Regions from separate parts of the Allorhizobium sp. GW101-3B10 genome, predicted to be linked through region 1. Evidence: riboswitches for the same ligand, from Rfam matches in the RefSeq annotation. Region 1 holds a riboswitch; each other region holds the start of a gene.
What was found. Region 1 has a riboswitch for cobalamin ahead of AC07Y0_RS24115 (energy-coupling factor ABC transporter permease). Riboswitches for the same ligand answer to the same signal wherever they lie in the genome.
Positions count from the first base shown of each region.

Region 2: another riboswitch for cobalamin. It lies ahead of bluB (5,6-dimethylbenzimidazole synthase); the one in region 1 lies ahead of AC07Y0_RS24115 (energy-coupling factor ABC transporter permease).
Region 3: another riboswitch for cobalamin. It lies ahead of cobT (nicotinate-nucleotide--dimethylbenzimidazole phosphoribosyltransferase); the one in region 1 lies ahead of AC07Y0_RS24115 (energy-coupling factor ABC transporter permease).

Region 1 is NZ_JBWKZR010000001.1:4,945,702-4,956,301, forward strand. Features, by position in the region: gene AC07Y0_RS24095 (efflux RND transporter permease subunit) at 129-3,242, opposite strand; gene AC07Y0_RS24100 (efflux RND transporter periplasmic adaptor subunit) at 3,287-4,501, opposite strand; gene AC07Y0_RS24105 (TetR family transcriptional regulator) at 4,661-5,275, opposite strand; gene AC07Y0_RS24110 (phosphoribosylaminoimidazolesuccinocarboxamide synthase) at 5,340-6,290, opposite strand; gene AC07Y0_RS24115 (energy-coupling factor ABC transporter permease) at 6,487-7,140, opposite strand; cobalamin riboswitch at 7,193-7,407, opposite strand; gene AC07Y0_RS24120 (hypothetical protein) at 7,622-7,837, shown strand; gene AC07Y0_RS24125 (aldehyde dehydrogenase family protein) at 7,923-9,353, opposite strand; gene AC07Y0_RS24130 (helix-turn-helix domain-containing protein) at 9,481-10,359, opposite strand; gene AC07Y0_RS24135 (aldehyde dehydrogenase) at 10,478-10,600, shown strand, end outside.
Region 2 is NZ_JBWKZR010000001.1:1,349,726-1,360,325, forward strand. Features, by position in the region: gene AC07Y0_RS06445 (class II 3-deoxy-7-phosphoheptulonate synthase) at 1-1,007, shown strand, start outside; gene AC07Y0_RS06450 (GFA family protein) at 1,095-1,496, shown strand; gene AC07Y0_RS06455 (hypothetical protein) at 1,475-2,401, opposite strand; gene AC07Y0_RS06460 (LTA synthase family protein) at 2,626-4,545, opposite strand; gene AC07Y0_RS06465 (NAD+ synthase) at 4,766-6,445, shown strand; gene AC07Y0_RS06470 (TolB family protein) at 6,481-7,314, shown strand; cobalamin riboswitch at 7,356-7,563, shown strand; gene bluB (5,6-dimethylbenzimidazole synthase) at 7,610-8,311, shown strand; gene AC07Y0_RS06480 (DUF2865 domain-containing protein) at 8,490-9,575, opposite strand; gene AC07Y0_RS06485 (acyl-homoserine-lactone synthase) at 9,736-10,377, opposite strand; gene AC07Y0_RS06490 (helix-turn-helix transcriptional regulator) at 10,507-10,600, opposite strand, start outside.
Region 3 is NZ_JBWKZR010000002.1:147,909-158,508, forward strand. Features, by position in the region: gene AC07Y0_RS24935 (DUF488 domain-containing protein) at 1-218, shown strand, start outside; gene AC07Y0_RS24940 (LysR family transcriptional regulator) at 215-1,054, opposite strand; gene metB (cystathionine gamma-synthase) at 1,173-2,360, shown strand; gene AC07Y0_RS24950 (5-formyltetrahydrofolate cyclo-ligase) at 2,360-3,031, shown strand; gene AC07Y0_RS24955 (hypothetical protein) at 3,265-3,555, shown strand; gene AC07Y0_RS24960 (CBS domain-containing protein) at 3,625-4,068, shown strand; gene AC07Y0_RS24965 (MOSC domain-containing protein) at 4,201-4,902, opposite strand; gene AC07Y0_RS24970 (cytochrome P450) at 5,076-6,242, shown strand; gene cobT (nicotinate-nucleotide--dimethylbenzimidazole phosphoribosyltransferase) at 6,405-7,466, opposite strand; cobalamin riboswitch at 7,550-7,679, opposite strand; gene AC07Y0_RS24980 (hypothetical protein) at 7,754-8,032, shown strand; gene AC07Y0_RS24985 (hypothetical protein) at 8,166-8,342, opposite strand; gene AC07Y0_RS24990 (helix-turn-helix domain-containing protein) at 8,325-8,576, shown strand; gene ric (iron-sulfur cluster repair di-iron protein) at 8,916-9,572, opposite strand; gene AC07Y0_RS25000 (radical SAM protein) at 10,156-10,476, shown strand; gene AC07Y0_RS25005 (radical SAM protein) at 10,491-10,600, shown strand, end outside.

The DNA of each region.
Region 1 (10,600 bases):
TGCATTCAGGGTGTCGAACGCATCGGTCAAGGTTGTCATCACCTGTCGCCGCGCGCCCCGTGCCTCAACCGCGCCGTGATTCGCTAATCGCGGCGCAGATCATTTTTAGCTTATCAACTCATCGAATGTCATGACAGGGCCTCTTCGATTTTTGTACGGGTTGTAAGCCTGCGCACAATGACAAAGAAGGACGGCACGAAGAAAATGCCTAGCAGGGTCGCGGCCAGCATGCCGCCGAGCACGCCGATACCGATCGAGTTCTGCGCCGCCGAGCCTGCACCGGTGGCGACGGCCAAGGGGACGACGCCGAGGATGAAGGCAAGCGAGGTCATGATGATCGGCCGCAGGCGCAGGCGCGCTGCTTCCAGCGTCGCATCCATCAGACCTACGCCGCGATCCATGCGGTCTCTGGCGAATTCCACAATCAGGATGGCGTTCTTTGCGGCAAGCCCGATCGTGGTCAGCAGGCCGACCTTGAAGTAGACGTCGTTCGCCTGGCCGAAGAAATAGGCCGCTGCGAGCGCGCCGAGTACGCCGACCGGCACCGCCATGATGACCGAGAACGGGATCGACCAGCTTTCGTAGAGGGCGGCGAGGCAGAGAAAGACGATCAGCACGGCGAGGCCGTAGAGCAAGGGAGCCTGGGAGCCAGACAGACGCTCCTGATAGGAGATACCCTGCCAAGCGACGGTGTAACCACCGTCAAGGCTTGCAGTCATCCTTTCCATCTCGTCCATCGCATCACCGGAGCTGACGCCGGGACCCGCAGCGCCTTCCAATGAAATGGCGCTGATGCCGTTGAAGCGCGCCAGAGTGGGTGGTCCACCGACCCACGACACCTGGCTGAACGCCGAGAAGGGCACCATTTCGCCCGCCGTATTGCGCGCATACCAGTGACCGAGGTCGTCCGGCTGCATCCGGTACGGAGCGTCGCCTTGGACGTAGACCGGCTTCAGCTCGTTGTTGAGCGTGAAGTCGTTCACGTCGAGGCCGGCGAAGATGGTCGACAGCATGGAGTTGACCGTTGCGAGGTCGAGCCCCATGGCGCCCATCTTCTCTTGATCGAGCAGGATCTTGAGCTGGCTTTCGGCATCCGGACTGTTGGACCTGAGCGAACTGACCTTGGCATTCGCGCTGCCCTGTCCGATCAGTTGCTTCGAGGCCGCGGTCAGCGCATCGGTGCCGGTGTTGCCGCTGTCGACAAGGTACATGGAAAAGCCGCTGGAGTTGCCCAGACCCGGAATTGCCGGCGGCTGAAGCGGGAAGACCATGGCATCGCGCAGGGTAAAGAAGTAGCCCATCGCACGCTGGACAATCGCAGAGGCGGCCATTTCCGGCGCCGTGCGTTCGTCGAAGTCCTTGAGCTTGGCGAAGACCAGCGCATAATTCTGGCCCTGCCCGACGAAGCTGAAACCGGACACGGAGAAGACGTCCTGAATCGCGTCCTTTTCCTTCTCAAGGTAGTAGTCCTCGATCTTCTTGAGGACTTCCTCGGTGCGCGCCGTGGTCGCGCCGTTTGGCAGCTGGACGATCGTCATCAGCACGCCCTGGTCTTCCTGGGGCAGGAAGGAGCTTGGCAGGCGCCAGAAGATCCAGGCGCAACCGACAATCACGACCACGAACATCATCATGACGCGCAACGGACGCTTCAGAAGATAGCCGATGCTGGAGACATAACCGCCCGTCGTCCGGTCGAAGTTGCGGTTGAACCAAGCGCCCGGTCCGCGACGCTCCTTGGTGTGGTCGATCGGCTTCAGCATCGTGGCGCAGAGCGCCGGAGTGAGCACGATGGCGACGATGGCTGAGAGCAGCATGGCCGAGACGATAGTGACCGAGAACTGGCGATAGATGATCCCGGTCGAGCCTCCGAAGAAGGCCATGGGGATGAACACAGCCGTGAGAACCAGAGCGATGCCGACGATGGCGCCGGTGATTTCGCCCATCGACTTCTCGGTCGCCTCAAGTGGCGAGAGGCCTTCCTCCGACATGATGCGCTCAACGTTCTCCACCACGACGATGGCGTCGTCGACGAGCAGGCCGATGGCGAGAACCATGGCGAACATGGTGAGCGTGTTGATCGAGTAGCCGGTCACCGCCAGGATGCCGAAGGTTCCGAGCAGCACGACGGGAACCGCGATCATCGGAATGAAGGTGGCGCGCAGGTTCTGCAGGAAAATCAACAGCACGAAGAAGACAAGCACGATGGCTTCGATCAGCGTGTGGACCACCTTCTCGATCGAGAGCTGGACGAAGGGGGTGGTGTCATACGGATAGGTGATGATGACGTTTTCGGGCAGTGCCGGAGCAATCGCCGAAAGCGCAGTCTTGACGCGCTCCGCCGTATCCAGCGCGTTTGCGCCGGTTGCGAGGTTCACTGCGAAGCCGGTCGCGGGCTTGCGATTGGAGCGGGTATTCGTGGAATAGCTTTCCTGGCCGATCTCGATGCGGGCGACGTCGCTCAGTCGAACGGTCGCGCCGTCAGTCTCGACCTTCAGGATGATGGATTCGAAATCCGAAACGCTGGTGAGCTGGCTCTGGGCGGTAACGGTGACGTCGATCTGCTGCCCCTCCGCGACCGGCTGCCCGCCGATCGAGCCGACCGAAACCTGCGTGTTCTGAGCCTTGATGGCCGAGGTGACGTCGGTCGGGGTCAGTTGGAACTTGTTGAGCTTGAAGGGGTCGAGCCACACGCGCATGGCGTAGCCCGTGCCGAAGACCTCGATGCTGCCGACGCCTTCCAGGCGCTTGATCTGATCTTCGATCTTCGAGGAGAAGATGTCGCCGAGTTCCACGGGGCTGCGGTTCGAATCCGTCGATACCAGAGCACCCACGAGCAGGATGCTCGAGGTGGAGCGGGTTACCGAGATACCGGCCGACTGCACGACGTCGGGAAGCTGAGACTGAACCAACTGCAGCTTGTTCTGCACCTGCACCTGGGCAATGTCCGGCTCGATGCTGTTGCCGAATGTCAACGTTACCGACGCCTGACCTGTGCTCGAGGAGGAGGTCATATAGGTCAGGTCGTCGAGGCCGGTCATGCCGTCTTCGATGATCGATGTGACCGACTTCTCGACCGTCTCGGCGCTGGCACCGTTGTAGGTTGCGGAAATGCGCACGGTGGTCGGCGCGATCTCCGGATATTGAGAAATGGAGAGCGATGAGATCGCCAGAGCTCCACCCAGCATGATCACGATTGCGATCACCCAGGCAAAGATTGGACGGCGAATGAAAAACTTGGCCATTGGTTACCCCTTAGCGCCTGTATGCTGCTTGCTGAGCCGCAAAATCACGGCTTTGCGGCCGGGGTTGCTTCCGGCGCCTTGGGCGCCTCGACGACCAGGCCCTTTGCATCGACAGTTGCTTCCACCGGGGCTACCGGGGCGCCGTCGCCGATCCACTGAAAGCCGTCGACGATCAGCTTGTCGCCGTCGTTGATGCCTTCGGTGACCAGCCAATTGTTGCCGGAAACGACACTTTCGGAGAAGGTGCGGGTTTCCACGGTGTTCTGGGCGTTGACGAACTTGGCGGTCAGTTCACCCCGGGCGTCGCGCGTGGCGGCGCGCTGGGGAATCAGATAGCCGTTCTCCTTGCCGACAGTCACGCTGGCGCGGACATACATGCCGGGCAGAATCATGTCGTCGGGGTTGTCGAAAACGGCCCGGATCGAATAGGTGCCGGTCGTCTCGCTGACCGCCATATCCGACATGTCGAGCTTGCCCACATGTGGATATTCAATGCCGTCCTCCAGAGTCAGGTGGATGTCGGCGGTGCCGTCGCTCTTGCCTTCGTTCAACCGGCCGGCGGCGATCGATTGCTTGAGACGCAGCAGGTTGGCGCTCGATTCCGTCAGTTCGATATAGATCGGATCGAGGCGACGCAGTGTCGTCAGCGCATCGGTCTGATTGGCTGTCACGACGTTGCCGATTGAGAAATTCGAGGCGCTGGTGACGCCGTCGAACGGCGCTTCGATGCTGGTGAGGTCGAGGTTGATCTGCGCGGAGTTCAGCGACGCCTTGGCTTCCGCCACGTCGGCCTTGGCCTGGAGCAGCGTGACCTTGGCGTTTTCGAATTCGATCTGGGTGGCACCGCTGCCGACCAGACGTTCGTAGCGCGCAAGATTTGCCTCGGCGCTCGGAACGCCCGCTTCGGCCTTGGAGAGGCTGGCTTCCGCCTGCGCCACCTGGGCGCGGTAGGTATCGTCCTCAATCTTGTAAAGCAGGTCGCCTGCCTTCACCTCGCCGCCTTCCTTGAAGGCGATTTCCTTGATGATGCCGCTGACGCGCGGGCGGATCTCGGCGACCTGGAAGGCTGCGGCGCGACCCGGAAGCAGGGTGGTGAGCGGCTGTTCCCCCTTCTTCATGATGACGACACTGACCGGTGACGGAGGGCGTTCGGCACCAGCTCCGGTGGGCGCCTTGCTCTCGGTCGCTGCATCGTTACAGCCTGCGAGAGCGGCGGAGAGTGCCAAAAGGGCCGTGGTCAGCTTGAGGTGTCTTTTCATCGTCTTTTCCGGGTCATCATTGGGGCAGGGCAGTGAAGCGCTAAAGCATGACGGTCCGTCATCGAAATTGACATTTGTTAATCGGTCGACCGAACACGCACTGGGGCAATGGAACAAAATGCTTGGTATCAATTTCCAAGTGACGTATTGATACTATCGTCACTTTGCAAGGGGGCTTTGCAGTGCGGCATTGATCAGCGAGACAACATCTTCGCAGCGTGTTGCCAATATGTCAGCCTTTTCGTTCGCAATCATGACAGGGTGAAGAACGCAGGCGAGGGCCAAAAAGGCCGAATTTGCAGCCTTGCGGCTTTCCGTGACCGTGTACACGCCCTCGGCAATGCCATCTTCGACAATGGACGACAGCTCGTCCACGAGCATATCCCGATAGCGATGGCCACACTGGAGGTCGTCCTTGGCGGTCAGCAGGACCATTTCAAAAAGGTGAGGGTTACGCTCGAGGTCGCCGAGGTGGCTTTCCATCAGCTGCTTGACGAAATCCAGCAGACGCCCGGGCGCCCTTCTAGCCGTATCGAGACAGCCCAGGCGGGCGATCATGTTTTCGATATGGCGCGAGGAGATGGCATCGACCAGGCTGGTCTTCGTGTGGAAGTGCTTGAACACATTCGCCGGCGACATGCCAAGCGCCGCTGCAATGTCGGCGATCGCCACGCTTCCGTAACCGCGGGTACGGAACAGATGTTCAGCGGTGTTGAGGATGTCCTCGCGCGTTTCCTCGGCCGGCCGGCGGGTACGGCGTGCCGGTAAAGCCACGCTGCCGCCGCACACGGCCTCGGCACCGGCTGGTCTTGCCGTCTCACGCGCGATGGACACAGTATCAGCTCCCGGGGAAGTATGGGGCAAGGTTCATGCGGACGCGGTCGCGTGGAGTCTCGCAACGGTCATCCGGCACAAACTGAAGCCCGGTGATGGTCTCGTAGGCCTTTATATAGACCTTGGAGGTTTCCTCGACCAGTTCGACGGGGATTTCCGGGATCTCGTCCTTGTAGGGGTCGCAGCGCTCAGCGACCCAGGACCGGACGAAATCTTTGTCGAAGCTCGCCGGACGCTCGCCCTTCTCAAAGCTCTGTTGATAGCTGTCGGCGATCCAGTAGCGGCTGCTGTCCGGGGTGTGGATTTCGTCGGCGAGCAGGATGTTGCCGTCGGCATCGGTGCCGAACTCGTATTTGGTGTCGACCAGGATCAGGCCGCGCCGCGCTGCGATCTCCTGGCCGCGGGCGAACAGCGCCAGGGCATAGGCGGAGACCGTGTCCCACTGCTTCTGCGTCAGCAGGCCTTCCGATACGATCTGCTCGGCGCTCAGCGGCTCGTCATGGCCGCCATCGAAGGCCTTGCTCGTGGGCGTGATGATCGGCTGCGGCAGGATCTGGTTGTCGCGCAGGCCGTCCGGCACGGTGATGCCATACATGGCGCGCTCGCCCTTCTTGTAGAGCGTCAGGACCGAAGTGCCGGTGGTGCCGGCGAGATAGCCGCGCACGACGATCTCCACCGGCAGGATGTCGAGCCGCTTGCCCACCACCACGTTCGGATCGGGATAGGCGATCACGTGATTGGGGCAGATGTCCGCGGTTTGCTCGAACCAGTAGCGTGCGGTCTGGGTCAGCACCTGTCCCTTGTAGGGAATGCAGGTGAGGATCCGGTCGAACGCGCTTAGGCGGTCGGTCGAGATGATGATGCGGCTGCCGTCGGGCAGGTCGTAGTTCTCGCGCACCTTGCCGCGATAGTAGTTCGGCAGTTCGGGAAAGTGTGCTTCGGAGAGAATGCGCAACGGCGTTACCCTTTGATCAGCGGGTCGAAACGGCGGAAGTGCCAGCCGGACCGTGGTTTCCAGCCGGCCGGAATTCGAGCGCGGGCGGCTTCTGTAAGGCCGGTAGCGCAAGCCGGCCCATTTTTCAAAGAAAAAAGCGCGTGACCCGGGCCACGCGCTTCATGTCGTCATTCTTGTCGAACCGGCTCCTGCGCCATCAGGCGAAGGTCAGGCGGTTCACTTCGGTCATGCGCGAGACGAGACCGTTCGCGCGAAGACCCTTGATTAGCGATACCGCGGAGAACGTAATCACGGCTTCTGCGACGAAGACCGGCAAGTAGGCGGCGACCCAGGTTGCCCAGTCGGCGACGGCAAAGCTGTCGTTCGAGATCATCAGCCAGAAACCGACCATGGCGGAAACGCCGGCATAGTAGACGGCGTCGATGCGCAGGACCTTGCCGAGGCTGAAGCGGTCACGAAGATTCGCGTCGAACAGGCGGCGGCCGAAGCTATAGTGAGCGGCGACCATCGGAATCATCAGGGACAGTGCGTTGACGCCGAGATGCGGGATGTCGCCCGGCTCGAACAGGAAAGCCTGTAGCACGAGGCCAAGGGCAAAGCCGAGCATGGCGGGCGCAAAGCCGAACAGCATGTAGATGGTCGTGGCGCCGATCAGATGTAGTTCGGAAGGGCCGACGGGCAGGTGCCAGATCTGCATCATGGCGGAAAAGCCGACGGCGGCCAGGATTGCCTTCGGCACGACCAGCGGGTTCTTGACGATTGCCGGGAGTTGTGCGGCGACGAGGGCGAGAGCGGCTGCGTTCGCCAGGGCGATACGCGCCGGATCGATGATTCCCACTTCAATGTGCATTTTTCATTCCTTTCGTCCGCGCCCACCGCGCGGTTCTTCAAGTGGATGCCGCTTCGCGGCGCATGTGATGGCAGGTCTCCTGGCTTGCGGGTCTTGGCTCGGTCCGCCTTATCAGCCGTTTCCGGCCAATGGCATTGTGGACGTCGCTCGCCGCTTACAGTTGCGGGGGCAGCCACGGTTTCGGCCCCTGATGGGTAGTCCTCACCGTATTCCCTCTTCGTCCGCCTCTCCGCTCGGTTCGGCGGAACCATCACAATCACACTAATAGGATCACGCCGCGCCGCCTGTCCAGAAGCGCCATTCGTTTTGCCGGATGGAACGGCGGGGAGGACACGTTTCTTCGGTGAAGATGCAAGGCCAGGGCTCCTCGAGCCGTGCCCGCCACTTGGCAAACGTCATTTTGCCGCATTGTGGCGACCGCCGACGGTCGATAGGTGTGACAAATATCAAGAATGGGCCTGGGCCCGGAAGGGATGAAGCGATGATTGCGCGAATGATCTATCATGTGCCGGTGTTCGGCTGGATGCTGAAGGAGGCCGTCAGTGGCTCGACCACGGCGAAGGTCCTCTTCATCCTCAATCTGCTGCTCGTCTGGCTGCTCGCCATCCTTGCGTTCGGCTACCCCGCGATCATCATTCCGGCCTTGACGGCCGTGCCGCTGATGTTCGTCGTCCTCATCCTGATCACCAAAGGATGAAACGCCACGGGCCGGCAGGCCGGCCCGTTTCACATTCGGACGGTCGGGGCCTCCGCCGCAGGCGGCGGCGGAACCGGTTCCGAGGTCAGGCCAAGGTGTACTGCGTCTTGACGGTGGTGAAGAACTCGGCCGCATAGCGTCCCTGTTCCCGCGGACCGAAGGACGATCCCTTGCGCCCACCGAAAGGCACGTGGAAGTCGACACCGGCGGTCGGAAGATTGACCATGACCATGCCGGCCTCCGCGTTGCGACGGAAATGCGTCGCGTGCTTCAGGCTCGTCGTGGCAATGCCCGACGACAGACCGAACGGCGTGTCGTTGGCGACACTGAGGGCTTCCTCATAGTCCTTGACGCGAATGAGCGAGGCGACCGGGCCAAAGATTTCCTCACGCGAAATGCGCATCTGGTTGCTGGCCTCGGTGAATAGCGCAGGCTGCAGATAGAAGCCGGGCGTCTCGCGGTTGAGGCGTTCGCCGCCGAAGGCCAACTTGGCCCCTTCCGAACGACCGATGTCAATATAGTCGATGTCCTGCATCAACTGGCGCTCGTCGACGACCGGGCCGATATGGGTGCCCGCCTTCAGCGCATTGTCGACGTTGACGGTCTTCAGGCGATCGATCAGCGCTGCGACGAAGCGGTCGTGGATGCCCTCGGTGACGATCAGGCGCGAGGAAGCGGTGCAGCGCTGGCCGGTGGAGAAGAAGCAGGAATTGAGCGAGGCCTCTACGGCAATCGACAGGTCCGCGTCGTCGAGGATGACGAAGGGGTTCTTGCCGCCCATTTCCAGCTGGTACTTGCGGCCGTGTTCGATCGAGGCAAGCGCCACGCGCTTGCCGGTTCCGACCGAACCGGTGAAGCTGATGCCGGCGAGGTCCGGACTGTCGAGCATGACCTGGCCGATGACCGAGCCTTTGCCCATGACGAGATTGAAGACGCCCTTCGGCAGACCGGCGCGATGCAGGATGTCGGCGAGCGCCCATGCACAGCCGGGAACCAGTTCTGCCGGCTTCAAGACGACCGTGTTGCCGTAGCAAAGGGCCGGGGCGATCTTCCAGGCCGGGATGGCGATCGGGAAGTTCCACGGGGTGATGAGGCCGATCGGGCCGATCGGCTCGCGCGTGATCTCGACGCCGATGCCCGGACGGACCGACGGCAGGCTCTCGCCGGCGAGCCGCAGGCATTCGCCGGCGAAGAAGTCGAAGATCTGGGCGGCGCGGATCGTTTCGCCGATCGCCTCGGGCAGGGTCTTGCCTTCCTCGCGGGCGAGCAGTGTGCCGAGTTCTTCCTTGCGGCTAAGAATTTCATCGCTCGTCTTTCTCAGGATCGCGTGACGCTCGAGGATGCCAGAGCGCGACCAGGTCGGAAAGGCGGCCTTTGCCGCCGAAATCGCGGCGCGCATGTCGTCGGGGGTGCCCTGCGCATAAAGGCCGACCGCGTCATTGGTGTCGGAGGGATTGCGGTTTTCGGTGGCGTTGCCGCCAACCCATTCGCCGGCGATGAGATTGTCGAATGTCATGGGGTGTTCCTTCCGGTGAAATGGGCGCGACGCAAGGCCGCCGGTCCGCGTGCGGATGACAGGAGTCGGCGTGCAAATTGTCAGCACGACGGCAGTTTGGCAAGGCTGATATATCTGGATACGTCCGTCAGGGCCAGTCGGCATAGGTCGCCGAGGGCCCTCGGCGCTGTTCTTCCCCTGCGGCGCGTGTCCGTTCCCTGTAGGTGGCCGGCGGCAGCCCTGTCTGCCGCTTGAAGAAGTGGCTGAAATAGGTCGGATCGCGAAAGCCCAGGGTTGCGGCGATCTGCTGAACGGTGCGGGCCGAGCGTTCCAGATGCAGCGTCGCCTCGCGTGTCAGCCGTTCATGGACGAGCTGCAGGGGCGTGCGACCCGTGGATCGGCGGCAGATGTCATGCAGGCGGTCGGTGGTTATGCCGAGATCCACGGCATAGGCGTGGATCGATCGGTTTTGCCGGAAATCCCGCTCGACCAGTTGGCGGAAGCGTTGCAGGAGATTGGCCGATCCTGCCTCTTCGACAGGAGCGTCCCGGCCTCCCCCGGCCAGCCGGTACGTCTCGATCAGGATCAGGGTCAAGTATGCGTCGATTGCCGCGCGCGCATGGCTCCCCTGTTCTTCGAGTTCACGAACGATGTCGCCAAGCAGCCGCGAAAGGCGCTGCATATCGCGGCGTTCGACGGGGATCGCCCGGCTCTCTCCGGCGAGCAATTCGCGCAGCATGTCGCCGCCGGTGGAGATGCGCGCATCCAGATGCGCGGGTTCAAGGCCGATCAGGCTCGCGCTTGATCCGGCCTCGAGGACGAGCGAGCCGTCGCTGCCGCCTTGCAGGAATGCGAGACACGGACCCTGCCAGATGTCACTCTCCTCACCATGCGCGATGCGCGCGCCGCCGCTTTCGATGAAGAGCAGGTGCCCGGCAATGGCGCGACCGGAAGGCACCCGCAACATCCGGCGCGCAAGCGCCGGCTCCAGGCGGTGCAGGTTGATCTCTCCAGCCGCATGCTTCATCGCCGCGCGCCTTTCCGCGATTCCCAGAAAACAGCAAGATAAACCCAGATACTTGCATTCTCAAGTCGGGACCCGACAGCTAGTCTGGCATCGCTTTTGGGAGGAGGCGTACGGAGGCATGTTTCAATCCAAGCTCATTATCGACAATCGCGACGAGGATGCCGAAGGCAAGGCAAGCTTCACGCGTCTTGACCCGATCAGCGGTACGACGGCCACCATTGCCGCTGCCGCGACGGCGGAC
Region 2 (10,600 bases), 3.6 Mb from region 1:
AGGGCGACGTCGAGCTGCCGAGCTATCGCGGCGACATCATCAACGGCATCGAGTTCACGCCGGAATCGCGCATCCCCAATCCAGATCGCCAGATCATGGCGTACCGCCAGTCGGCGGCGACGCTCAACCTGCTGCGCGCCTTCGCCATGGGTGGCTATGCCAATCTCGACAACGTGCACCAGTGGATGCTCGGCTTCGTCAAGGACAGCCCGCAGGCCGAGCGCTACCGCAAGCTCGCCGACCGGATTTCCGAGACCATGGATTTCATGAAGGCGATCGGCATCAGCTCGGAGACCAATCCGAGCCTGCGCGAGACCGATTTCTTCACCAGCCACGAGGCGCTGCTTCTCGGCTATGAAGAGGCGCTGACGCGCGTCGATTCCACGTCCGGCGACTGGTATGCCACGTCCGGCCACATGATCTGGATCGGCGACCGCACCCGCCAGGCGGATCACGCGCATCTGGAATACTGCCGCGGCATCAAGAACCCGCTCGGACTGAAGTGCGGTCCGTCGCTGCAGGCGGACGATCTCCTGAACCTGATCGACATCCTGAACCCGAACAACGAGGCCGGTCGTCTGACGCTGATCTGCCGTTTCGGTCACGACAAGGTTGCCGAGCACCTGCCGCGCCTCATCCGCGCGGTCGAGCGCGAGGGCCGCAAGGTCGTGTGGTCCTGCGATCCGATGCACGGCAACACGATCACGCTCAACAATTACAAGACCCGTCCGTTCGAGCGGGTTCTGTCGGAAGTCGAGAGCTTCTTCCAGATCCATCGTGCGGAAGGAACGCATCCGGGCGGCATCCATATCGAGATGACCGGCAACGACGTGACGGAATGCACCGGCGGTGCGCGTGCGGTCACGGCGGAAGCCCTGCAGGATCGCTACCACACCCATTGCGACCCGCGTCTCAATGCCGACCAGGCGCTCGAACTGGCCTTCCTGCTCGCAGAGCGGATGAAGGGCGGCCGCGACGAAAAGCGGATGATGGTCGCAAACGGTTGAAGCTAAGCTTCAGATAAGCGCATTTGACCGACCGGGCCGGCTTCCCCAAGCTGGCCCGGTTTCGTTTTGCCAGATCGGGGGTATCGAATGGACGAGTTGAGAACCGGGGCCTGCCTGTGCGGTGCCGTCCGCTTCCGCACGCGTGGGCCGGTTCGCGAGGTCGTGTTCTGTCATTGCTCGCAATGCCGGCGTCAGACCGGCCTCTACTACGCCGCGACCGACGTGCCGCGCGATCACATCCAGCTGACGGGCGAGGGCATGCTCGGATGGTACCGGTCGAGCGAGGGCGCGCAGAGGGGCTTCTGCAGCCGATGCGGTTCGGCACTTTTCTGGCAGCGCGACGGCAGCGACCAAGTCTCGGTCATGGCGGGGGCGTTCGACGAGCCGAGCGGGCTGGTCGGCGGCTATCACATATTCTGTGCCGACAAGGGTGAATTCTACGCGATCGATGACGGTCTGCCGACCTATCAGGCCGGCAAGCCCACCTGAAGAACCGGCTGCGGGCGAGGTGCCTGCAGTGCCGGCAGGGTGATGCCAAGCTCGCCGGTCGCATGGTGGAACGCTTGTTCGAGAGCCGCGAATTTCGCCGACTGCCATGTGAAGTAGTCGCTGACGAACGGGCGCGACAGCCAGAGCGAACCGCGCCGGCGCGGCAATTGCCAGCCCAGCAGACCGTCGATCTCGGCCTTCTTGAACATGCGCTTCAGGTTCGTGGCGGAGATCATGTAGACCTCGCTCAGTTCCGGCAGCGACAAGGGGCCGACATCGATGCGTTCCTGATCGGCCAAGGTGCCGGGAATGCGGGCGATCAGATCGTGGAGAACCATGCCACCGAGATCCGACCACAGGAAGTGGCCGATGCTGTCGGGCGGATCGCGCCAGGTGGGATCCTCGACCAGATGGGCGGCGGCAAAGGGCTGCGCGATGCGGAAGATGCGCGGATCCGCGGCGGCGGTCTGCTCGCGCACTCCGCCGTCCAGCCGGTCGAGACAGGCCATGTGTCCCATGAACCAGGATGCCATCGCCCCATAGGCGGATTCGGTCGTTTCCAGCACGCGCACGCGGCGGTCGGGCACATCGGGGATGTCCCGCAGGAACTTGTAGGCGACCAGTTCGGCGAGGAAGGCCGTCGCCGTGTTGCGGCTTGCCGCGCCGAGCTTCATGACGATCTCGACGAAGCGGGTCGCCGTCAGCCCGGACAGGGGGTCGTCGTCCCGGCGCTGGAGGGACAGGGCAAACAGCGAATGGGTCATCAGCCATTTGCGATGCGAGGCCTTGAGCCGCGACAGGCGCGGCGTGCGCAGGTGTATGCCGATCAGGTGTTCGGCGATCTGCTTCTCGATTGTCGGGAACAGGGGGTGGCCGGCAATTTCGGCGCGGGTCAGTGGCCGCATGGCTGGTCTACGCTTTGCTAAAGGTCTTTGATGTTCGGGTCGGCCTGCATCCGGCCGGCATTCCTAAAACGGAATGACGACGCGGCAATGGAGCCTAGCTGCTGGCTAGACAAATTTCTTATCCGTTTTGTGTCAATGGCCGGTTTACGTCATCGACGCAAGGCGGGGAACGGAGATCGGTCACCGGAGGTATTGCGGTCGGTTGTCCTGCAACCGCCGACGCCTCAGCTGGCCGGTGCCTCCATGCGCTCCGCCTGCTCGGGGAAGAAGCGCTCCGTGCCAAAGCCCTCGCCGAACATCTGGTCGTGCTGGAGATAGCGGTAGTCGCGGATCAGCGGATCGATCGGCGCACCGGAGGTCGCCCAGTCGGGGTGGGGCCGGTCGTTGCGCTCGATCAGCTGGTGCCGGTCCACGACGGCATAGCGTTCGTGCAGCCGGCCGAGAACGCCGGTGTAGAAGGCGTGCCGGTAGCCGGCGAGGCGCACCACGTAATAGGGCAGTTGCGACGGGCTGATCGAGCCCAGGTCCTTCTGCACGCCGCGCTTCGACGACCAGACCACCAGCGGCGTCTCATGCTCGCGCTTCATCACGCCGACGGAGGCCTTGCGGGTGGCGACGACGTCCGGCATGTAGCCGGTCTCGGTATAGACATTGCCGAGCGGCGGCAGGTGGTCGCCGAAAAGCACGATGATCGTCTCGCGGCGGCGCTTCTTGGCCCAGTCCATCAGTGCCTTGAGGCTGCTGTCGGCTTCGCGCACGCCCTGGGCATAGGTCGCCAGGCTGTCGCGGTTTTCCGGCGCAAGCGCTGCAGACTGCACGTTGATGGTGTTCTTCGCATAGCGGTTCTTCTCGTAGGGTCCATGGCCCTGGAGGGTGACGGCGAAGAAGAAGAACGGTTCCTTGGTCTGGTCGGCCGAACGGATGATCTCCTTCGTCAGTGCGTCGTCCGAGGTGAACAGGCCGCGCTTGTCCATGACGGGCATGTTCTCTTCCGACATGAAGGACTGGAAGCCGAGCGACTGGTAGACATTGGCCCGGTTCCAGAACCAGCTCTGGAACGGGTGGAAGGCGCGCGTCGTATAGCCCTTCGAGGCGAAGAAGGTGGCGAGCGAGGGCAGGGGCCGGCGCACATACTGCTGATAGGGAATGCTGCCATAGGGCAGGAAGGCGTTGGAGAAGCCGGTCAGTGCCTCGAATTCGACATTGGCCGTCATTCCGCCGAACTCCGGCGAGAACAGGTTGCCCGAGGAATTGGCGCGCATGGTCGGCATCGGATCGGGCGAGAGCGCGGCGTTGTTGAGGCGTGTCGGATCCCACAGCGACTCGCTCATGACCATGATCACGTCGGCGTTGCGGCCGCCGAAGAAGGTCGAAGGCAGCCGCTCCGGCGCGATGTCGGCGATCACGTCAGGGCCATAGCCGCCCGGCGCCTGGACATTGGCCATCGGCACGTTGAAGGCGAAGGCGAGCAGGAAGCCGTTGTGGCGATAGTTCTCCTGCTGGTCCCACATCATCGGCACGATGTTCAGCCGGTCGCGGACATAGGAGAACGAGTTGGGATCCATGAGCGACAGGAAGCCGCCGATCAGGGGCAGGGAGACGAGGAGCCGGAAAAGCTTCGACGGCGCCGAGAGCTGCGGAAAGTGGCGGCGTCCGAGCACGAGCAGATAGCCGAGCAGCGCGAGCAGGGCGAGCACACCAAGGACCAGGCCGATCGCGGCGAAGGGCCGGGCGGCGAACATCACGGGCACGAGTTCGCCGATCTGGCGGCCGAACAGCATGTCGCTCGGATAGAGCGGATCGGAGAGGTACTGCTGCTTCTGCATCGACAGGAAGGCCGGCAGGATCGCCAGCGGCACGAGGATCAGCGCCGACTGGTAGGCCCGGCCGAACAGCGCGTCGGCGGCGATGAAGAGCAGGAAGAGCGCCAGCACCGCGACCATGCCGGGACGGGCCGTGGACAGAAGGTAGTCGGAGACGTCGATCAGCGTGCCGCGCGCCAGCCATTCGGTGACGATGATCGTCAGAAGCGCCAGCACCAGCGAATTGACGAGTCTTGCCGCGGCGCGGAACGCGCGGGCGCGCTGTTGTGAACGTGTGCCATTTTCACCCTGAAGGGCGACGTTTGCGCCCGCAATGGACATTCCAGGCTCGGAGATAATCTCAGCCAACGCGCTCTCCAGCAATCGACAAGAAGCTTAACAGAAGTTTCACATAGCTGTCACATAGTCGTCATGAACGCTAGATGAACCAAGCCGTGCGGTGCCTTGTTCCTGCGATTTTCAACACCGTTTGTTGCAGCGCGGCACGCCCCTTTCGCACGCCGACATTGCGGAGGCGAGCGGCACGCGCTAAACGAGGGTCATGAGCGATATTCAGACCCGATCCGACACCCTCCGCATTGCCATTGCGCAGCTCGATCCGACTGTCGGCGACGTCGCCGGCAATCTTGCCAAGGCCCGGGACGCGCGCGCCGAAGCCGCATCCCAGGGCGCCGATCTGCTGCTCCTCACCGAGCTTTTCATTTCCGGCTATCCGCCGGAGGATCTGGTGCTGAAGTCGGCCTTCCTGAAGGCGTGCCGCACGGCGGTGGAGCAGCTTGCCGCCGATACCGCGGATGGCGGGCCGGGCGTGGTGATCGGCTTTCCGCGCGAGGATGAGAAGGGCCGCTACAATTCGGTCGCGGTGCTGGACGGCGGCAAGATGATTGCCACGCGAGACAAGATCGATCTGCCGAACTACGGCGAGTTCGACGAGAAACGCGTGTTCAGCGCCGGCGAGATGCCGGGGCCGGTCAATTTCCGCGGTATCCGCCTCGGCATTCCGATCTGCGAAGACATCTGGGGCGATCTCGGCGTGTGCGAGACGCTGGCCGAATCCGGTGCCGAGATCCTGCTGGTGCCGAACGGATCGCCCTACTTCCGCGAGAAGGTCGACATCCGCCACCAGGTGGCGCTGAAACAGGTGATCGAGAGCGGCCTGCCGCTGATCTACGCCAACCAGCTGGGCGGCCAGGACGAACTGGTGTTCGACGGCGCGAGCTTCGGCTTCAATGCCGACAAGACGCTGGCCTTCCAGATGAGCCAGTTCGAATCCACCCTGTCGGTCACCACCTGGAAACGGGCCGCGGACGGCTGGCGCTGCGGCGAGGGGCCGATGTCGCGCATTCCGGAAAAGGAAGAGGCCGACTATCGCGCCTGCGTGCTGGGCTTCCGCGACTATGTGAACAAGAACGGTTTCAAGAGCGTCGTGCTCGGCCTCTCGGGTGGCATTGATTCGGCCATCTGCGCGGCGATCGCCGTGGATGCGCTGGGCGAGGAGCGGGTGCGCGCCATCATGCTGCCCTATCGCTATACCTCGAAGGAATCGCTCACTGACGCTGCCGCCTGTGCCAAGGCTCTCGGTTGCCACTACGACACGGTACCGATAGGCGAGCCGGTCGACGGCTTCCTCTCCGCGCTTTCCGACATGTTCGAGGGCACCGAGAGCGGCATTACGGAAGAGAACCTGCAGAGCCGTGCCCGCGGCACCATCCTGATGGCGATCTCCAACAAGTTCGGTTCGATGGTGGTGACGACCGGCAACAAGTCGGAAATGTCGGTCGGTTATGCGACGCTCTACGGCGACATGAACGGTGGCTTCAATCCGATCAAGGACCTCTACAAGATGCAGGTCTATGCGCTCGCCGCGTGGCGCAACAAGCATGTGCCACCGGGCGCACTCGGCCCGTCGGGCGAGGTCATCCCGGCCAACATCCTCTCCAAGGCGCCGTCGGCCGAGCTTCGGCCCAACCAGACGGACCAGGATTCGCTGCCGCCCTATCCGGTGCTGGACGACATCCTCGAATGCCTGGTCGAGAAGGAAATGTCCGTCGACGAGATCGTCGCGCGCGGCCATGAGATCGCGACCGTGCACCGCGTCGAGCACCTGCTCTATCTCGCCGAGTACAAGCGCCGCCAGTCGGCGCCGGGGGTGAAGATCACCCGCAAGAATTTCGGCCGCGACCGGCGCTATCCGATCACCAATCGTTTCCGCGACCGCTGACAGAGGCGGTTGCCGGAACTTCCAGGGAGCGAGCGATGCGGAGTTCCGTGGAGATCTTCAATATTCGCAGTGGCGCCCGGCGCGTCGTATGGCAGACGGAGCGACTGGTCGAGGCGCCCAACTGGAGCCCCGACGGCGCATCCCTCATCATCAATGGCGAGGGATTGCTCTATCGCCTGCCGGCAGACGGCAGTGCCGCGCCGGTGCAGATCGATACCGGTTTTGCCACCGCCTGCAACAACGACCATGGGATCTCGCCCGACGGCCGATGGCTCGTCGTGTCGGACAAGGTGGAGCACGGCAAGTCGTGCATCTACATCCTGCCGGCCGGGGGCGGCACGCCGCGCCAGGTGACGCGTAACCTGCCGTCCTACTGGCACGGCTGGTCGCCGGACGGCCGCACGCTCTCCTACTGCGGCATTCGCAACGATGTCTTCGACATCTACACGATCTCCGTCGATGGCGGAGAGGAGACCCGGCTGACCTTCGGCGAAGGGCGCAATGACGGACCGGATTATTCGGCGGACGGCCGATGGATCTATTTCAATTCCAGCCGCTCGGGGCGGATGCAGATCTGGCGCGTGCCGGCCGAGGGTGGCGCCGCGGAGCGGGTCACCGATAGCGCATTCGGCGACTGGTTCCCGCATCCGTCGCCGAAGGGCGACAAGGTCCTGCTCTTGTCCTACGACCCGGACGTCTTCGACCATCCGCGCGATCTCGACGTGCGGCTGCGGCTGATCGATCCGGACGGGAGCAATCCGGAGACATTGTTCGAACTGTTCGGCGGGCAGGGCACGATCAACGTCCCGTGCTGGTCGCCCGATGGCAACGAATTCGCTTATGTCCGGTATTTCCCGGCGGTCGTTTAGGCAGAGACGAGCAAGCCGTCTTGCCTTCGGGCGGCGATGCTGTAGACATTCTCCGGTCAGGTGCCTGCCCTCGTCGGGGCGGGAGAATCGGGAAGCCGGTGGAATTCCGGCACGTGCCCAACGCTGTGAGGTGGATGCCTCGCGCCAACGAACCGGAGGCGGTTCGAGCCACTGGCCCTTCGGGCCGGGAAGGTCGGCGCGATGCAGACGAAGCCCAGTCAGAAGACCGGCCTGGCAAGATAGGCTTAGCCTGCGAGGACAGCAGGCGGTCGGACGCATTGTTGGGGATATGACGATGCACGACGAACCGAACGACCATCTCGTCCGGGCCGGCGCCTTTTCCGTGGAAGAGCGCGAGGCCGTCTACCGGGCGATCCGGACCCGCCGCGACGTGCGGGACCAGTTCCTGCCCGATCCTCTGCCCGAAGACCTGATCGCGCGCCTGCTGGACGCCGCCCACAGCGCGCCCTCGGTCGGCTTCATGCAGCCGTGGAATTTTCTCCTGGTACGGGACGCCGCGCGCCGCGAGGCGGTGTGGCGGGCCTTCGCCAGGGCCAATGAGGAAGCCGCGGCCCTGTTCGACGGCGAGCAGCGCGAGACCTATATGCGGCTGAAACTCGAAGGCATCCGCAAGGCGCCGCTCGGCATCTGCGTCACCTGCGATCCGACCCGCGGCGGACCCGTGGTGCTGGGGCGCACCCACAATCCCCGCATGGACAGCTATTCGACCGTGTGCGCCGTGCAGAACCTCTGGCTTGCCGCGCGGGCCGAGGGGGTAGGCGTAGGTTGGGTGAGCATCTTTCATCAGGACGATGTGCGCGCCGTGCTCGGCATTCCGGCCCATGTGGAAGTGATCGGCTGGTTCTGTGTCGGCTATGTCGACCGGCTCTACGACCAGCCGGAACTGGCGCTGAAGGGCTGGCGGCAGAGGCTGCCGATCGATGAACTCGTCTTCGACGAGGTCTGGGGAAATCTCCGGCCGCCCGAAGCGACCTAGGCTTTTGGTCGTATCTTGTGGCAGTCAACGGGAACCGCAGCGCATCCGCCCGGCGCGGCCGCACGCCGCGTGATCGAACCGATTTTCCAGGGAAACGTCAGAGGGCCGGGCTCTCGCCCGGCCGTTTGCGTTCGGCTGGCGGGGAGGCGGCGGCCGGTCCTTGCGGCCGGCGGCGCTGCTATTGCTGAAGCGGCTGGGGACCCGGCAGCGCCGGATTGCGCAGATCGATGTCGCTGGTTGCGGACGGCAGGAAGGTGGGGCCGACCTGGCGCACGGCGGCAGATTGCGGGTCATAGGCCCGATCCTGCGGCATTGCGGGAGTGGACCGCGCGGGCAGGCCATCGGCTTTCGCGGTCGCCTCGGCCGAGCGGCCGATTTCGATGACTGCCTTGTTGTTGCCGCCGGCATTGCCCTGCGCCGACTGGCCCTGCATCCGGCGATAGTAGCCGGCGAGGTCGCAGCCGCAGGACGGATTGTCGCCGCGCGATCGGTTCAGGTAGGCGAAGGCGGTCGGCAGCATCCGGTAGGGCTGGCCGGTCTCGGCCGACACCATGTCGGCGCTCTCCTCGGTGCGCATCGAATGGTAGAAGAGCTCCGTCTCGGTCTCCGGACACATCTGTTCGCAGATCTGCGCGTCACGCCGGAAATTGAGCGGCGAGGTGTTCGACGAGATCGGGAAAAAGGCGCCGTCGCAGGTTCGCACACACAGCGTTCTGAGGCTGCCGTGCCCGGTGAACGTCTGGAATCGGCCCGCGCGGCTCGCCTCGCTCATCGGCTCCGTGGTTTCGAGCGGCCGGCCGAGCGTTCGGGGCGGCGCCATCGGCATGTCCGTCGGACCCGGCTGGTCCGTGTTGCAGCCATTGGCCTCGAGTGCCTCCAGAAGACGTTGGCGCGTCTGATTGGCGCCGGTGCCTTCCTGGCGCAGCGCGTCGCGCTTGCCGGCGAGCATCTGCTTGTTGCTTTCCATGCGGGTCAAGGCGGTGGAGAGCTCGCCGCACTGGCTGGTGCCGTCAGCCCGGTATTCGACGACCGCTCCGTCGCAGCGCAGACGCCGCATGTCGTAGCGGACCTTGCGGATTTCCAGGTTCTGCCGGGCGATGGCGCTCGCATAGCGGCGCATCTCGCTCGTGTCGGCAATCACTTCCGGCTGGGATGCGAGCCGCAGCCGCAGGCTTTCGCACACGACCGACGCCTGCGCAGCAAGCGGCTGGCAGGCAAACACGACGGCAAGCGTCAGGAGCAATCGATGTCTGCGATGGTGCAAGTCGCGTCCCCGGTCGGCGTCGGTCCTTGTACGGATTACTGGTGAGCCTATAGGCATTTTCACCTTAGTTTGCGAGGGACAAAGCGCCAAACAGGAACACAAATCTGTGTTAACGCAAAGCGCCGCGGGATCGCGGCGCTTTGCCTTTTCGGAAGAAGTGTCAGGCGGCGCGGGGCTGTTCGATCGACAGAGGTTCGACCAGCAAGGGTCCGTCGATTTCGGCGACCGCCTTCATCCGTGCCAGCAGGTCGGGCGTCACCTCCCATGCGACGGCGACGGCGTGGACCGAGCCGATCTTGTGCGGTTCGGCGATGCGTTCGCCCGGGCAACCCATGCGCCGGAACATCCGCTCGAGGAAGACGTCCGTCACGGTGACGATGTGGCTGAGCCCGGAGGCAAGACCGATCTCGCCGACGCCGCACATCAGTTCGGCGGCTGCAATCGTCACCTGGTTCGAGGCGCGGTCCTGCGAGATTTCCGGCTCGATGCAGAAGCGGCTCGATTCCCAGATCTCGGCGCTGCGGATCTCCGGCCGCCCTCCGAGCAGGATCGGGAAGGTGTCGTCGAGCATGTTGGGGCCGAGTGTCGGCAGCAGCCGCAGGGAGCCGCGCAGCAGGCCCTCCGGCGAATAGGACATGACGTAGATGGGGTTGGCATCGTCATAGTGGTCCACTTCCCAGTCGTCCCTGACGGTTACGTCCCATTTCAGAAGATCGTGGAAAACCCGCTTGCGCAGCCGGTGCATGGCGGCGATTTCCTCGGGATATTCGTTGCGATTGGCGCCATTGATGATCCTGATCATTCCAGTCTCCCTTGTTTGTCCAGGCGACTGAAAGATGGCAAATTACATATGAAATGAAACTGTCGGTAGCGACAGGTCGCGAAATTGCAATTGCGGATTATGCTTGTGCGCCCCAAATGGCGGAGGTGGTCAGTGCAGGTCCGGCCCCGGCAGCAGGCCGCGCCAGGCGGCTTCGGCGACCGCCTGGGTGTTGGACACGACATTGAGCTTGCGGCGCGCATTG
Region 3 (10,600 bases), on a different contig from region 1:
TCGCTCCGTCGACGGAACTGCGCCGATGGTTCGCCCACAAGCCAGAGCGATGGGCGCAGTTCAGGGAGCGCTACCTTCTGGAGCTGAAAGGCAACGCGGCCGTCAACGACCTGAGAGAACGGAGCGCAACCAGAACCGTCACCTTGCTCTACGGCGCGCGAGACCGGAAGCTCAACCAGGCTGTCGTTCTTGCCGAGCTGTTGTCCGATCCGTCCTAACGTGATCCAGCTGCGGCCGCGCGCAAGCTTTCCCGCAGGCGCAGAACAAGGGCCGGATCCGTCTTCTCGGACAAGACCAGATAGGCGGGGTAAGCGAAGGTTGGGCTGTTGGGCACGATCTGCAAGCGGCCATCCTCCAGGTAAGGCCGGATGAAGCCCTCCCGGAAGTATCCGGCGCCGCCGACTGCAAGGACGTAGTCGAGGGCGAGGGGGCCATAGCCGATCGAGACCGCCGGACTTGCGCTTTCAGGATAGGCAGTGCGTAGGCTCGCGGCGAAATCGGCGCCCCAGTCAATCCCGATGATTTCATTGGCGCCCGTTTGCCCCGGCGTTCGGGCGAGCACCAGGCGCTCTTCGAACAGAAGTTCGGCGACCAGTCCAGGCCGTCGCTGGGCGCCGTAGATGACGGCGGCGTCGAGCCCGCCTTCCTGCATCAGCGCCAGCAGATGTTCGCCGGTGTCGATCGTGGTGCGCACCGCAATCTCCGGGCATTCGCGGTGCATCCAGAGCAGCCACCGGGAGAGCAGGGGGCTCCACAGGCTGAGTTCTGCGCCCAGGCTCACCAGCACGGATCGGCCGGGCGGAAGCGCCACGACATTGCGAGCCGTTTCCCAGACCCGAACCAGGCTCGAGGCGAAGGGAAGGAATTTCTCGCCGGCCGGGGTTAACCTGGCACCGGCCTTGTTGCGCACGAATACGGGACGCTCCAGTTGTTCCTCCAGGACGCGGATGCGCGCACTCACCGCCGTCTGCGAAATGTTGAGTGCCTCCGCGGCGCCGACGAAGCTGCCGGCTTTCACCACTTCCAGGAATGTTCGAGCGATCGCGTGGTCCAAGCTTTTCCGTCCAGCGAAAATAACCGCAATAAAATTGCGCATAAACAGCAATAGAATTCATTTGTCACGGGTAATCAATCCGGCCATTTTTGAGACTGCAACATGAGGAGCAGCAAGAATGTCCGAGCGCACGCCGGCTGAGTTCCATCCGGAAACCGTCGCTGCGGCATATGGCGTTGCCAGCGATACCGCCTTTGGCGCGGTCGCGCCGCCACTCTACCTTTCCAGCACCTACGAGTTTGCCGGTTTCGATGCGCCCCGCGCTTACGATTATGGCCGGGTCGGCAATCCCACCCGTGACCTCGTGGCGGAGGCGATCGCCAGACTGGAAGGTGGCGCGGGTGCAGTGATGACACCGAGCGGCATGGCGGCGCTTGATCTTCTCATTGGCCGTCTCCCGGTCGGCAGCCTGGTTGTCGCTCCGCACGACTGCTATGGCGGAACGATGCGGCTCCTCAAGGCACGGGCCGAGCTTGGCCAGATCCGGCTCGCGCTGGTCAACCAGTCCGACATGGAGGTCTTCGGGCAGCAACTCCGCGACCACCCGGCACTGGTGCTGATCGAGACACCCAGCAACCCCCTCTTGCGGGTTGTCGATATCGCGGCGCTGTCGACGCTCGCGAGAAATGCAGGCGCCCGGGTGGCTGTCGACAACACCTTCCTGTCTCCCGCCTTGCAGCAACCCTTGTCACTCGGCGCCGATTATGTGCTGCATTCGACGACGAAATTCCTCAACGGCCATTCCGACGTGATTGCTGGTGCCGTCATCGCCGCCGACCCGGAGGAGGCGAAGAAGCTCAAGCATTGGGCCAATGTCACCGGTGCGATCGCGTCACCGTTTGATTCCTGGTTGACGCTGCGGGGCCTTCGAACCCTCTTTGCGCGAATGGCGGGTCAGGAACGCAACGCCATGGCGGTCGCAGAACGGCTGCGAGGCCATCGCGCGGTCGCCCGAGTGCACTATCCGGGACTTGCCGATCACCCGGACCATGTGCTCGCCAGCCGTCAGCAGACGGGTTTCGGCGCGATGATGAGCTTCGAGCTTGTCGGCGGGATCCCCGCCGTGCAGCGCTTCGTAGGCGTGGTGCGCGGTTTTACGCTGGCCGAATCTCTGGGCGGCGTCGAGAGCCTGGTCGCCCATCCGGCGACCATGACCCATGCCGACATGGGGCCGGAGGCGCGGGCAAACGCCGGCATCAGCGACGGGCTCCTGCGGCTCTCGGTCGGCCTGGAACACATCGATGACCTTCTGGCGGGCCTCGAGGTCGGCCTGCAGGCGGCAGAGAGCCTGTCAGAGGTCGCATAATGATCGACGACGATGATCCACGCTCCTTCGCCTCACCGGCCTGCTTTCTGCACGAGATCGACCCCGTTTACGCGGGCTTGGCCGATCCACGGGACATGACGGCCTGGGCGAATATCAAGCGCTGGCGCACGAGCGAGCGTCAGCGCTTGATCGCGGAGCGTCTTGCCGTTCCCGTCGAGGTTCGCACTGCAGCCGGAGAAGCGATCGCCGCCCGTGTCCTGGCCGAGATCGGAGATGTCGAGGGTCGTGTCGTCAGCGCCTATTGGCCGTTCCGTGGGGAGCCTGACCTTCGTTCGTTGATGCAGGAGGTCATGAGACGGGGTGGCCGTACCGCTTTACCCGTCGTGGTGGAAAAAGGACTGCCTTTGGAATTCCATTTGTGGCAGGCCGGGCAGCCACTGACGCGAGGGGTCTGGGGGATACCCTTTCCGGCTGAAAAGCGATCCTGCATTCCGGATGTGGTGATCGCGCCGGTCGTTGGCTTCGATCATGGATGTTACAGGCTCGGCTATGGCGGCGGCTTCTTCGACAGGACGCTTGCTGCCATGCAGGCCAGGCCCAAGGTCATCGGCGTCAGCTATAGTGCGGCGAAGCTTTCGACAATTCACCCGCAAAAGCATGACATCCCGATGGATCTGGTCGTGACAGAGGCCGGAACAGCGCGCCGCTAGCGGTCGTTACTGATCGGGCCATACCAGCCGGGCGCGTGACAAGTAAGACGCCTGATGGGGCGGATCGCCGGTCCGGTCGATGGTCATCAAGTCGCCCGGGCCAGACAACAACATCCGAACCACTGGTTCGGCGAGATAAGGTTTGAGCAAGAGAGATGCCGAGATTGGGACCCGCCAGCGAACTCTTCATTGAACGCCATCTCGTTCCCGAGCTTAGAGCCTGGCGGGGAGAGATGTCCCTGGCCGCCGTCTTCTGGATCTATGGTGTTTTCGTCAGCGCCGAACTCGCGATGCTGCATGTGATTGCCCTGTACCTGGACCAAATCTGGGTTCAGCAAGCCGTTATCCTTGCCTTTGCGCTCTATACGCCGGGGATTCTCGTCGCCATCTGGCGCTGCGCGGACAACGCGTCTCCCTTCTGGGCCACCATGGTCAGGTGGCTCACCGTGGCCTGGAGCCTGAACACTGCATTCATCCTTCTTTTCCTCCAGGTCGATCTGCTGATGCGCTTCGCCCGGGGATAGGGAAGGATAAACCGGCCATATCGTGAGCTTCCTGAGGGAGAAGCGGAAGCTATCGGAAAGGAGGGTGTCTTGAGAGTAGAGGACATACTTGGAGTGGCGCGGGAACGGCTCGCCACCGTGGCCGAAGACGCATTGCTGATGGACGCGGCAAAATTGCTGAGCAGTCCTGGCTGCAATCTCGTTGTCGTCTGCGATGACGGCGGAAAGGCGATCGGCGTCATTACAAAGACAGACATTGTCAACCGCATCAGCCATTGCACGGGATGCAGTTGCTCGATGCCGGCCTCAAGGGTGATGTCGACGGAGATCGTGTCTTGCCGATCGAACGACGTTCTGAGTGATGTATGGTTTGCGATCAGGAAGCGTGGTCTGAAGAACGTCCCGATCGTGGATGACCGCTTGGCGCCGATAGGCGTGGCCAATGCGCGAGACGTGCTTCAGTCTCTCCTTGAGGACGTTGAACATGAGGAAAAATTGCTTCAGGACTACGTGATGGGTGTTGGTTACCAATAGGGCCAGTTCCGCGGAAACGGTGGTCCCGCACGTCACCCCGCTTCATCGACGGTACTCGCGCCACCTGCGCTGTAAGCTTCCTTCGCCCGTGACCGCTAGACCGATGCGCCTCTCGGAACATGTCTCTCGAGTTCAGGAGATCGCTTCCTTCGGCCCATTCAGGCGGGAACCCCAGTCTTCCACCTCACCGTTTTGCAGACGGCGCTCTGCCAGATTGCGCCAGCTATCCGGGAGGCCGGAAAGGGCCGCGAAGGCGGCCAGGGCCGGGCGATTGAGCTTGTCCTTGTAGAATAAATCGTTGACCCGCGTCAGAGGCCAGTCGGGCGCGGAACGTTCCTCAAGTGAAGCATGGTCGTGCGCTTTGATCTGGCCCGGTTCTATCACGCGGAAATACCAACCGGAGCGGCCGGTTGCCTGCACCCGACGCGCCATGTCGCGCACCGCAAAGCGGATATTCAGCTTCCAGCAGGGCTGCCTGCCTTGGGAGACTTCCAGCAGTGCTTGTCCAACTCGCCACCGATCTCCCAGACATAGGTCGGCCTCGGTCGCGCCGTCGACCACCAGGTTTTCTCCGAAGCCGCCGGTTCGGAATTGATCCGCGGCATCCGGAAGGTCCCGCACCCATTGGGGATAGTGCGCCGCGCTATAGGCATGGATTGCCTTGTCGGCGCCGCCGTGGTGGCGAAGATCCGCCTGTTCGTCACCCACTAGACCCAGTGCTGTTGCCAGAAGTGGAACCGTGACCGGGTGTTTGTCAATCGCCGACCGTGCTGTTCCCGGTCCAAAGGGCTTCGCTCGACCTATTCTAACTTCAGCGATCGCAAACTGTCTTATCTGGCTGGGCAATTCCGTCTCTCCGGTCAATCTGACAGTCGGTTTTGCAGAAACGGGGATTTGAGTTCTTTGCGTGGAGACAAAGACCCCGCTCTCAACTGCCGCATTGTAGCTGCTGATCCGTGGAAGGGAAACCAAAGCATATGATATCGGCAAATGGAAAGAAATCGGTCGTGGACGCATCTTCGGGCGAGCGCTGCCCTGACTGGGATCCCCGCAGCGCTGAGGTCCAGATCGACCAGATCCGTGCGTATGATCACATGCGCGAAACCTGTCCGGTCGCCTACAGCGACTATCTTGGTTGGTCCCTTTTCCGCCATGCCGATATTCTGCAGGTGCTCACCGATCACGAAACGTTCAGCAATGTCGTTTCACGGCACCCATCGGTGCCCAACGGCATGGATCCTCCACAACATACAGTCTATCGACGGATGATCGATCCCTATTTCACCCGGGAACGGGTCGAAACCTTCGAGCCTGAATGTCGACGGGTCGCCGGCGATCTTCTCGAGGCGCTCGGGACTGCCCCCTCCTTCGAAGCGATGACCTGTCTCGCCGAGCCGTATGCCGTCGGAATCCAGTGCGGTTTTCTCGGCTGGCCCGCGTCGCTGCATGAGCCATTGCTTCAATGGGTGCGCAAGAATCGCCAAGCCACGCTTGCGCGCGATACCGATGCCATGGCAGCCATCGCCCTCGAATTCGACGGGCATATCCGCTCCCAGCTCAAATGGCGAGAAGAGGCCGGCGACGCCGCGCCGGACGACATCACCACCAGCCTCGTCCGCCAGACGGTAGACGGCAAGCGGCTCGATCACGGCGAAATCGTCAGCATCCTGCGCAACTGGACGGTGGGGGAACTGGGTACGATTGCGGCCTGCGTCGGCATCATCGTGCATTTTCTTGCCGAGACCCCCGAGATCCAGACCGGGCTGCGCCTCGACCGATCGGGCCTTTCACCGGCAATCGAGGAAATCCTGCGCTTGCACGGGCCGTTGGTTTCGAATCGGCGAACGGCACTGCGGCCCGTGATGATCGGTGGGAGTCGGATCGAAGCCGGCGAACGGATAACGGTGATCTGGACTTCGGCCAATCGCGACGCCCGGGCCTTCGAGGCTGCTGACCGGTATTGCCCCATGCGCGACCAGGGGCCAAACCTGCTTTACGGCGCGGGCATCCACATTTGTCCGGGTGCTGCCCTGGCGAGAATGCAGTTGAGAGTGATGATCGATGAACTGCTGAGCAGGATCAGGCCGTTTTCGCTCCTGACGGGCACGGAGCCATTGCGTGCGGTCTATCCCGCAAGCGGCTTCGCCTCGGTCTCCCTGCAGATCGACCGATAAGGGTATGTGGGGAAGAGCAGATAGGAATCGTCGGAGGGGGAGCCATGACGCCGAGCGCACCTCGGGTTCTCGGAAGTGCTGGCCCCGAACCTCGGCACCGCTGATCCGAAACGGGGACGCGAGACGGCTACCCGATTGCTCTCGCGTCCCGCAGGGGTTCTGTTACCGCTCGATGCCGTTATGCACGCCGGCTTCGGTGAATGTAGCCATGCCGAGGTGGCATCTCAGCGCCGCTCTTGCCAAGAGAGTGGCCAAGACTGCCCCGGTTCCTTCGCCCAATCGCAAATCAAGATCGAGAAGCGGCCGCAATCCGAGATGGGCGAGAAGCCGCCGATGCCCGGGCTCCATCGAGCTGTGACCGACCATGCAGTGCGCCAGGCTTCCTGGTCCGCTGCAGTGAAGCGCGAGGGCGGCTGCCGAGCAGATGAAACCATCGAGCATGACGGGTATGGCAAGCAGGCGCGCCGCGACAATCGATCCGGCCATCGCGGCGATTTCGCGTCCGCCCAGGAAGCGCAAGGCGTCGAGCCCATCGCTTATGGCGTTTCCATGCAGTCTAACGGCCTTAGAGACGACTTCGACCTTGCGCTCTACCGTTCCGATCGAGATCCCGGATCCTCGCCCGCACCAGTTCGCCGGGTCGCCGCCCAGAAGGGCGAAGCATATGGCCGAGGCAGCAGTCGTGTTGCCGATGCCCATCTCGCCGGGGCAAAGCACGCTGGCGCCCGGTCGAACCGCATGCATCCCGGACTGGAATGCATCGAGGAACTCGCCCTCGGTCATGGCAGGGGCATTTAGGAAGTTGTTGACGGGGCGAGCCAGATCGAGCGGCACGACGGTCACCTTGGCGCCCAGCTCGGCACTCAACTGATTGATAGCCGCTCCGCCGCGCTCGAAGTTCTGCACCATCTGCTCGGTGACTATCGGAGGATAGGCCGACACACCGGTTTCCGCCACGCCGTGATTGCCCGCGAATACGCACACTTGCGGATCATCCATGACCGGGGGATAGCGTCCTTGCCAGCAGGCCAGCCACGCGACGACCTCTTCGAGCCTGCCGAGACTTCCCGGTGGCTTGGTCAATATCTCCTCTCGCGCCGCGGCCGCGCCAGCTGCGTGTTCGTTTCCGGGCGGCAGGTCCTGCAGTATTCGGCGCAGGGCTGAGAGGTCTTTTATGGGTGCAAGGGATTGTTGCCTTGTCGAAAGGCTGCTTAGGTCAGACATACGGGTCCTCCACGTGACACCGAAGCTCGCATGAGCAATCGCCCCGCCCTTTGCCATCGGGCGGTTTCAGGATGTGGCAACGCGTCTTCTGACTTCCAGCTTGACCGGGTGCAGGCACCTTCCCATCCGGCAAGCGGACAGTGGCGGCCAATGCCTCCTCACACACGTATCTGGTTACAGCGGCGGGACCGTCCCGGAATTTCACCGGGTTCCGTTAGTTGCAACAGGTTCCGTAAGGCATGCACTCCCGACCGACAATCTGAAAGGCGACTTCAATCAGGCGGCAGATGACCTTTTCCGGCGAAAACTCGGGAGTGCTTGCGCTGGCTCAAAGAAGCGGGCGTCGTGTCCACTTCCTATGTTTGAAGATCGGCGCCACTCGCCCGACTGGTGTTTCCAGCTTCCTGGGAACAAATGCGGCTTTGCTGTCACTGAAGGTCTTCGACGATGAACTCGATGGTATCCCCAGAACGCCGTGTGGTATCCCGGCCAATCGAGGACAATCGGCGGAAAACCGCGACAGCATTGGAAATCTTCCCAATCGGCACGATCCTCACGGCTTCTGATCGCGCCGATGGACCAGTCTATCATATCCACGAGGGATGCATTGTGCATAGCCGGCTTACGGCCAACGGCATTGCGCAGGTCGTTGACGTCTATGGTCCCGGCCGTATCTTCGTCCATCCCAGTAGGCCTAGCTTAGCCGAAGTGCGCATAGAATGCCGGTACGAGGTGCTCAACCTTCGCAAGCACGCCCGCATGATTCACGAATCTCTCGTCGAAAACCTTGATCGTTCCCACCGGCATGTCGCGCTCTTGTGCGGCAAGACGGCCGTTCAAAGAATCGCCACGGTCCTTATGGATCTCGCCCTGCAATTCGGTGTTGACCCAGTTTCATGCGGGACGCTGAGTCTCCCGCTCACGCGGACCGAGATCGGCGATTGGCTCGGCTTGAGAGGTGAGACAGTCTCTCGCGTCTTCAGTCAGTTAGTCCAGCAGAGGGCTATTTCCCTTGATACGAATCGCCGCCTTTGCGTCAAAAACTGGCAAGCGCTTTCCCTCATTGCCGATGGTGTCGACCGGTGCACTGGGAGGGCGATGGCGATCTAGGTCATGTGACGGACACAATTGGTCGGCGCAATTCGACAGATCAGCCTGACGCGGAGGCTTGCCCGTGGTTACCCTTGGTGCGGCCTTCGTGTCGCGCGTCACCTATGGTAGAAAAGCGGTCCATAACATAGCCGACAATGTCATTGTCGCAGCACGCTGCCATGCATTCGTAGGCGTCACACATCCAGTTACAGTCCGGGTCGTTCGCTCGGCAATCGGGGATACGTCCAGTAGATGGACGCAGACTGTCCATCCCGGTTCGTAACAGCCCCCCCGACGGAGGGCTTGTATTCGCCGTTGCTCGTCACGGTTTTTCTCCTTTGAACGACGTGGTCGGCGTCAGCCGGCGAAGCGAGGGAAAAGCACGTTGTTCTCCAGATGCATATGCTCAACGAGGTCTTCCGAAAACTTCTTCGCGCTGGTGTAGAGGGCACGCCACGAGTTGCAAGCACCATCCGGCAAAGTGAAGCCACCGGTGACATGTTCGAGTGCGGCCAGATGCCGTGCCTCCACGTCGTGCTCATGGCGCATCTGCGCGATCGGGTGGGCCAGTACGACCTCGTCGTTCTGCTCCATCAACGGGAATAGAATGGCCTCCTCCCGGCTCATGTGGCCTTCGAGATCGGCCTGGATGCACTCCAGGAGATTGGCGAGGCCGACAGGGGCTTGAGGATGGGCGCTATGCACACGCTCGACTTTCTGTGCGAGTGGAATCAGCCATGCCAGTTCACTGCGGTGTGTTTCGTGGTAGCGGCTGCGCAGGTGGTCGATCAGTTCCGCCGTTCTCTCCGGAGCCTCCCGGTGGCTGGCAAGCATTAGCGTCTGCAACTCCGTCAGTAGCACGTCTGGCGAAAGGCCGGCTTTTTCCGCGGCCTTGTCGATCCGTTCAGAGCCGCCGCAGCAGAAGCTAATCCCGTGGCGACGGAACAGGTCGGCTGCTCCTGGCACGGTCGTTGCGACCTTTCCGACTGGCTGGCTGAAATCGATATCCGTCATGGCCGTTCCTTCATTCATGGACCTATCGAGCCTTCAGGCTCGATCATATCGGTGAGCTTGCAGGCGTTTCCCCGTCTGGTCGTTGCGCTGTCGCAAACACGTCGCAACGACCAGACGGCACCAGCAGTGTGTGGATCGACGACGGTCAGTGCGCGAGCGCGACATTCGTTGCCCGGGAAATCCCTTCGACGACTATCTCCCTTTGGTGGAAGCCGTGAAAGGCGGGGCAGCCGGTTTAGCTAGTTCACCTGTTACGGGGAACCGTTGATGATCATTCTACTGGACGGCCGCGCAGGGATGGCGAAATCCATTTATTAGAATGACTATAAGGAGATGGGAGTTGATAAATGATTCATGTTTGATCTTGAGCAGTAGTCAACTTATTGAGCCGATAAACACAACAGGCACTTATGCACTTATCCTCCTGGCAGCCAAGCTGGGCCTATCGGTTCATGGCAATAGACTTCGCACCGTATTTTGCCCACATCTCCGATGACACGCTGTCGAGGGCATTCACAGCGAGAAGGGCGGCAATGCCGTTTCGTGGCAGGAAGCGGGTGGAAGCAGATAAGGTGTCGTCACGTTGGCAGGAGATGTTCGCAAATCCTGTTGCAGGCAATCTCGAAGCGGCAGGCTCGCCTATGTCCACATACCCTTCTGTGCCAATCACTGTCTGTTCTGCGGCTTCTTTCGCAATGCTTATACATCACGTGCAGCGGGCGAATATGTGGAGCTCCTGATCCGCGACATCGAGCGCGAAGCGGAGTATGCCGCGGCGAAGAGCGAGGAGATCACGGCGATCTATCTCGGTGGAGGCACCCCGAGTGCGCTGACTGCGGCCGAATTGTCAGGACTGTTGCTGACCCTGCGTCGCCATCTGCTGTTGCTGCCGACTGCGAGATAACGGTCGAGGGCCGGATAAGTCATCTCGACGACGAGAAGGTTGTTGCGTGCCTGGAGGCGGGGGCGAACCGCTTCTCCATTGGCGTACAAAGCTTCGACACCGAGGTTCGCCGCCGTCAGGGGCG